3 regions of the Hylemonella sp. P2_B10 genome follow, and region 1 is predicted to be linked to each of the others. Evidence: predicted binding sites of a transcription regulator. Region 1 holds the regulator's gene; each other region holds the start of a gene.
What was found. Region 1 encodes FliA, which starts transcription of late flagellar genes. Its sites were predicted from a motif close to CTAAAGTTTNNNNNNNNNNNGCCGNTA; they were not measured.
Positions count from the first base shown of each region.

Region 2: a site for FliA is predicted at 1,025-1,051, ahead of fliS (flagellar export chaperone FliS). Genes of this name have one in related genera too.
Region 3: a site for FliA is predicted at 1,134-1,160, ahead of AC1DX2_RS25670 (flagellin N-terminal helical domain-containing protein). Genes of this name have one in related genera too.

Region 1 is NZ_JBFUDE010000007.1:10,693-12,955, forward strand. Features, by position in the region: gene AC1DX2_RS24520 (hypothetical protein) at 1-615, shown strand, start outside; gene AC1DX2_RS24525 (RNA polymerase sigma factor FliA) at 615-1,331, shown strand; gene AC1DX2_RS24530 (hypothetical protein) at 1,410-1,784, opposite strand; gene flgM (flagellar biosynthesis anti-sigma factor FlgM) at 1,817-2,137, opposite strand; gene flgA (flagellar basal body P-ring formation chaperone FlgA) at 2,257-2,263, opposite strand, start outside.
Region 2 is NZ_JBFUDE010000008.1:24,755-27,017, reverse strand. Features, by position in the region: gene fliD (flagellar filament capping protein FliD) at 1-943, shown strand, start outside; gene fliS (flagellar export chaperone FliS) at 1,081-1,500, shown strand; gene AC1DX2_RS25655 (flagellar protein FliT) at 1,517-1,816, shown strand; gene fliE (flagellar hook-basal body complex protein FliE) at 1,911-2,222, opposite strand.
Region 3 is NZ_JBFUDE010000008.1:27,985-30,247, reverse strand. Features, by position in the region: gene AC1DX2_RS25675 (flagellin N-terminal helical domain-containing protein) at 1-883, opposite strand, end outside; gene AC1DX2_RS25670 (flagellin N-terminal helical domain-containing protein) at 1,347-2,263, shown strand, end outside.

The sequences.
Region 1 (2,263 bases):
CTGGCCCAGTTGCTGGACGACAGCGGCTGGCACAGCCTGCGCTCGCCGCAGGATGGCAGCGCCTGGAGCACCCTGCCGGCACGGCGCGGCCTGCGCCGCCTGTGTCACCAGGCCGGGGGCACCGGGCTGCCGGTGATGGAGCTGGGCCAGCACCTGCACCACTACAGCGTCATCGCGGTGTATGCTTCGGCACAGGCGCTGTCCTCGCTGCTGCTCAGCAGCGGCATACAGCCGGTGATCACCGCCGCGGCCACACCGGCTTCGCTGGTGTCTGCCTACCATGCACTCAAGCAATTGTTGCTAATCGGCAAACTTCAACCTACCATTGTTTCCATGCAGAGCGACTCCCCGCAAAGCCGGGCGCCCTCCCCTTCCGCGGTGGGAAGAAGCCTGCAAGACTGTGCCATGACATTCCTGGACTGCCCACTGGACGCCATGCAGATCCGCATGGTGGACGACACCGATTCCGATGACCTGGAACGCCTGGCGTTGCGCCTGCTGGAAGCTGGCACCCCCCGAGCGCAGCGCGAGCCGCTGGCCCGTGGTCCCTGGCTGCGCGCGCGCGCCGGGCTGGAAAGGCGGGACAGTTTGGAAAGGTTGGCGGGAGGCCATTGATGTACACCGCGAAGGGCCAGCTCGACCGCGACGCGCTGATTCGCCAGTATTCGCCGCTGGTGCGCCGGCTGGCGCACCACATGATGGCCAAGCTGCCACCCAACGTGCAGGTGGACGACCTGATCCAGGTCGGGCTGATCGGCTTGTCCGAGGCGCTGACGCGCTATGAGGCAGCCCAGGGGGTGCAGTTCGAGACCTTCGCCACCCAGCGCATACGCGGCGCGATGATCGACGAGCTGCGCGAACACGACTGGATGTCACGTGGCTCGCGCAAGAGCCAGAAAACCATAGAACAGGCGCTGCGCAGGCTGGAGCACAAGCTGGGGCGCAGCCCGGTGGAGTCCGAGATCGCCGCCGAACTGGGCATGACCCTGGCTGACTACCAGTCGCTGCTGGGCAAGGTGCAAGGCACCCAACTGGTCTACCTGGAAGACATGACGGCGCATGGCGACGGCGAAGACAGCTTCCTGGACCGCCACCTCACCGACACCGACGCCGACCCCATGGCCGTGCTGCGCGACCAGCGCCTGCGCGAGTCACTGGTGGCAGCCATCAAGACGCTGCCCGAGCGCGAGCAGTACATCATGAGCATGTACTACGAAAACGACATGAACCTGAAGGAAATCGCGCTGGTGCTGGGCGTCACCGAATCGCGTGTGTGCCAGCTGCACAGCCAGTCCATTGCGCGCCTGCGCGCAAAGATGCGCTCACACTGAGCCCCCTGGCGAACCGCCAGGGCATCTTTTCAAGAATTTCAAGGGAAGACCATTTGCGCCAGCAGGCGCAGGACAGCCTCAGGCCGCCAGCAGCTTGAAGGCGCCGGTCTGCGTCACACCGGTGCCATAGGGGCCCTTGGCATTGCCATAGGTGCTGCTGCGCGAGGCCGGCATGATGGCCTGCAATGCCAGCTCCACCCGGGCCGATTGGCGGGCGACACCGCCACGCTGGTTGCCCAGCAAGGTTTGAATGCGCTTGACGCGCAGGGTGGCCAGTTGCCGCTGCTTGGGCGCCAACTGCGCCAAGCCATGGGAACACATCTGCATGCTGTGGCGCAACTCGGCGCAGGCAAGCGCCAGGCCTTCAGCATCCTTGCCGGCCACGGCACGCGCAACTTCCTCCAGCCTGGCTTCCACGTTGCTCAGCAATTGGTCAGCGGCGGGAGAAAGCATGAAAAGATTCTTTCAGGTGAAAAACGCGCGCTTCAGTTCTGCGTGCGGTTGAACATTTCTTGCGCGTTGGCCAGCAGCTTGTCGGCAATCGCCTCAGGGCTCACCAGGTAGGTGCCTTGCTCGATGGCGGTGCGCACGGCCTCCACCTTGGCGGTGTCCACTTCGCTGTCACTGCCCTGGGTGGCCGACAGGCGATCCAGGGCAAGTGCCTGGGTGGACACGGTCACGGCGACGCCGGCCGAGGTGGCGTTGGACTGGGCAGCGGCGGCCGCACTCTGGCTGGCCTTGGCGGCGGCAGCCGGTGGCGGGCTCGCGCCTACCTGTTTCTCTGGGGGTTGACCTGTGATCTTCATTGTCATGCTCCAAAACTACTTTGGACGTAGCCTCGTACGTTCTGTATCGGCCCCGGGGGAGCTGACTTGAGCGGTATTTCGGCTTTCATGACAGATTAAACGTCTTTTTACAGTTCCCGTTACAGT
Region 2 (2,263 bases), on a different contig from region 1:
CGGCGTGACAGCCACTATCTTGCAGGATGTGACTGGCCAGCGCCTGCTGATACGCTCCAACACGACCGGGCAGGCGGCCGGCTACCGCATCCAGGCCACCGACGATGACGCCGACAACACCGACAGCGCCGGCCTGTCCAGCCTGGCCTTCGACCCGGGCACGGCGGCCTCGGGAGGGGCCAGCGGCTTCGGCATGGGGCTCAATGGCTTCCAGGAGGCCAGCAATTCCATCGCCACCATCAACGGTGTCACCGTGCAGTCAGCCGACAACACGGTGAAGGACGCGGTGCCGGGCGTGACGCTGAAGCTGGGCGCGGTGACCACCGCGCCGGTGAACATCGACGTCAGCACGGATTCCGCCGCCATCACCAAGAACATCCAGGCCCTGGTGGATGCCTACAACGCGCTGAACGCCAGCCTGGCCGATGCCACCAAATATGACAGCGCGACCAAAACCGCCGGCGTGCTGCAGGGCGACTCGGTGATCGTGGGGTTGCAAAACGCGCTGCGCAGCATGATGACCTCATCCACCACCGGGTCTAGCTTCAGCAACCTGGCTTCTGTGGGCATCACGCTGCAACTGGGTGGCGCCCTGACGGTGGACGCCAGCAAACTCAACGCGGCCATCACCAACAAACTGCCGGACCTGAAGAACCTGTTCGCCTTGAACAACAGCAATGCTGCCACCAATGGCATCGCCCGCAAGGCCAAGGATTTCGCCACTGGCGCACTGGCGGTGAGTGGACTGATCACCAACCAGACCAATGCCTTGCAAAAGCAGTCCGACAACAACCAGAAAGCCCAGGACAAGGTCTCGGCCCACGCCGATGTGGTGGCGGCCCAGCTGAAGGCGACCTACAGCGCGCTGGACGTGCAGATGGGTTCGCTGACGGCGCTGAACCAGTTTGTCACCCAGCAGATTGCGCTCTGGAACAAGAGTTGACGTCGCCGGGCGGGGTGGCCACGGGCCACTGCCCGGATTTTGCAATCCTTGGGATTGCGCCGCCTTGGGGCCACAATTCAGATTGAGTTTCTGCAGGATGTGCCGATAACTGAGATATCAGTTTCATGGGACACGCAATGTACACCTCCGTCACCGCCCGGTCCGCCTCCGCCTACAAGCGGGTCGGACTGGAAACCAGCGTGGAAGGCGCCAGCCCGCACCGGCTGGTCGCACTGCTGTTCGACGGTTTGCTGCAGTCCTTGTCCGCCGCCCGTGCGGCCATGGCGCGCGGCGACGTTGCCGCCAAAGGCCGGGAGATCAGCAAGGCGGTGAGCATCATCGAGCAGGGGCTGAAAGCCGGTCTGGACGATTCGAAGGGTGCCAGCGAGATCGCCGCCAATCTTCGGGCTGTTTATTCATACAGCACCGCGCGCCTGACGCTGGCCAATCTGCGCAACGACGAAAGCCTGTTGCTGGAAGTGCGCGACCTCATCGTGCCCATCGCCGACGCCTGGAACCAGGTGCGCGAGCAAGTGGCCACTCCCCATACCAATTGAGCAGGAGAGAACGACAATGGCACAACAGATGCTGATGGACTATTACAAGGCCATTGAAGACAGCAGCCGCAAGATGCTGGAAGCGGCCAAGGCCGAAAACTGGGACGAGGTGGTGCGCTTCGAAGGGGCCTGCGCGGTCCTGATAGAGCAATTGCGCTACCAGGCCACGGTGGAGGAGCTGTCAAATGAGTTGCGCCAGGAAAAAGCGCGCATCATGACGCGCATCCTGATCAACGACGCCGAGGTGCGCACGCTGGCTGAACCTTGGCTGATGCATGGGGACCCGCTGGAAGGGCGGCCGGTCACGTTGCATTGAAGTGGTTTGTCCGGCAAGGTGAACAGCCGGACAGCTACGAAGTGTTGAGGACAGAGCAAAATCGCTGCGCAATTTTGGTCTGTCCCGCAATGCCTCACACTTGCATATTCATGATGTCGGTGTAAGCCTGCACCATGCGGTTGCGCACATGCAGGGTGGCGGTGAAGCCGATTTGCGCCTTCTGTATCGCCACCATGGTTTCTTCCAGGCTGACGTTGGGGTTGTCCATCTGCACTTCCTGCTGCAGCCGGGTGGCCTGGTTCTGAGCCGCGCTGACCGAATTCAAGGCGCTTTTCAGCGCGCCGCCAAAGCCTCCCGCCTCCTGCGCGCCGCCTGTACGAACGCCACCTGCGCGGGTGGCGGCGGTGCTCACCGGCATGGTGGTGGGGGTCAGGCGTAGGTCCATGGCTGTGTCCGTGGGAAAGGGTGCTGGAATACTAGCAATCC
Region 3 (2,263 bases), on a different contig from region 1:
CGGCCGTCACGCTGGTGGCCAGGCCAGCATTGGCAAAGCCGGTGGTCGCCGTGCTGAAGCCGGCCAGCGCAATGTTCTGCGGGTCACCGTTGGAATCCAGCTTGGCCGACATCAGGCTGATGTTGAACAGGCCGTTGCCATCGGGCTGCAGATAGGCCGACACGCCGGTGTCGGAAGCCTTGCGGTTGATGGCCTCCATGATCTGGCCCATGCGTTCCTGGCCAGAACTGGCCGACTCGATGGCGCCCAGATCGATGGGCAGGCCTGCGCCCACCGTGATGGTCAGTGTGCCCGTGGCAATGGACGTCAGCGTGTTGACGTTGGACGGGTCGATGCCGGTGTTGGTGTTGTCGTAGGCATAGGCGATGTGCGACAGGCCCTGCGCGGTGGAATTGGTCAGCGCGCCCAGCGTGGCGTTGTCGCCGGAATTGGCGCCCACCTGGAACACGGCGCCGGCAAAGGTGCCGTCCAGGATTTTCTGGCCGTTGAAGGTGGTCTGCTTGGCAACCCGGTCGATTTCGTCCGTCAGCTGCGAGACTTCGGCCTGCAAGGCGGTGCGGTCGGCCACGCTGTTGGTGGCGTTACCCGCTTGCACGGCCAGTTCACGCATGCGCTGCAACATGTCGCCGACCTTGCCCAGGGCGCCTTCGGCCGTTTGCGCCAGCGAGATGCCGTCGTTGGCGTTGCGTGCGGCAACCGTCAATCCGCGGACCTGCGTGTTCATGCGCTCCGAGATCGCCAGTCCGGCGGCATCATCCTTGGCGCTGTTGACACGCAAACCGGAAGACAACCGCTGCATGGAGGTCGCCAGCGAACTGGCCGACGCGGCCAGGTTTCGCTGCGCATTCAGCGAATTGATGTTTGTGTTGATCGTAGCAGCCATTCAGAGCTCCTGTGAATTGATCGTTGGCTAACACTGGTTTCGGGGCCAGCGACGCCGGCAAAAGACCATTAGCAGTGAGGGAAATTGTGATGAAACGACGAGCAGCCGTAGACTGGATAAGCGGCCCAAAATACGGCCAATTCCGGCGGCTGGGGCAAAGGGACTTGCTTTAACCAGCTGTTGCAAGTTATTGCCAGCATTGGTTTTTCCCCCCATACGCTTAAAAAAAGGGGGGATTTACATGCTTTTTCTAAAGTTTCCCAGCCATCACCCGAAAACCTATCCAACGGGCCAGTTGATTGACGTGTCATCCGGCAAACGTGGAAATCCGGGATTGCCGCTGTTCTCTTTCTTAGAGGCGACGGCGGCAAGGGTTTCCTGAACCCCGGTCCGTGCCCTCAGCCCCGGTGCTGAGAGCTGAGTATGTTGAACGACTGGTTTTCATCTTTTTAGGAGTTTCGAAATGGCTGCAACGATCAATACGAACTTGAATTCGCTGAATGCCCAGCGCAACTTGGCGATGTCGGCGAGCTCGCTGTCGACCTCCATGCAGCGCCTGTCGTCGGGCTTGCGCGTCAACAGCGCCAAGGACGACGCCGCCGGTCTGTCTATCTCGGAGCGCATGAACTCCCAGGTGCGCGGCCTGACGGTGGCGGCCCGCAATGCCAACGACGGCATTTCCATGGCGCAGACCGCTGAAGGCGCATTGGGCAACGTCAGCAACATGCTGCAGCGTATGCGTGAACTGGCCGTGCAATCCGGCAACTCCACCAACAGCGATGCCGACCGCGACGCGCTGCAGGCCGAAGTGGCGCAGTTGCGCGATGAAATCGACCGCGTGGCCAAGGTCACCAACTTCAACGGCCGCAACATCCTGGACGGCACCTTCGCTGGCGGCGCCTTCCAGGTGGGCGCCAACTCCGGTGACACCATCACGGTGGGCTCGCTGGCCAATACCCGTGCCGATGGCCTGTCCGACGTGGCTTACGCCTACGACAAGACCACCAGCAACATTGCCGCCTCGTCGGTCAACACGCTAGGCTCGATCGCGACCAGCACGCTGACCATCGCGGTCAACGGTGGCACGGCTATTGACCTGGGCCCGATCACGGCCGCCAGTTCCGGCCAGGAGCGCATGGGCCAGGTGGTGGAAGCCATCAACCGCAAGACCGGTGACACCGGTGTGACGGCCTTCCTGCGTGTGGAGTCGGGTGGCACCTACGCCATCGACGTGATGTCGTCCAAACTGGACACCAACGGCGACGCCGCTGCCGTGACGCTGGCCGGCTTCACCGCCACCACCACCGGCCTGTCGCTGGCCGGTCTGGCCACCAGCGTGAACTCCACCACCACCACCACCGACGCCATCGGCATCGACAC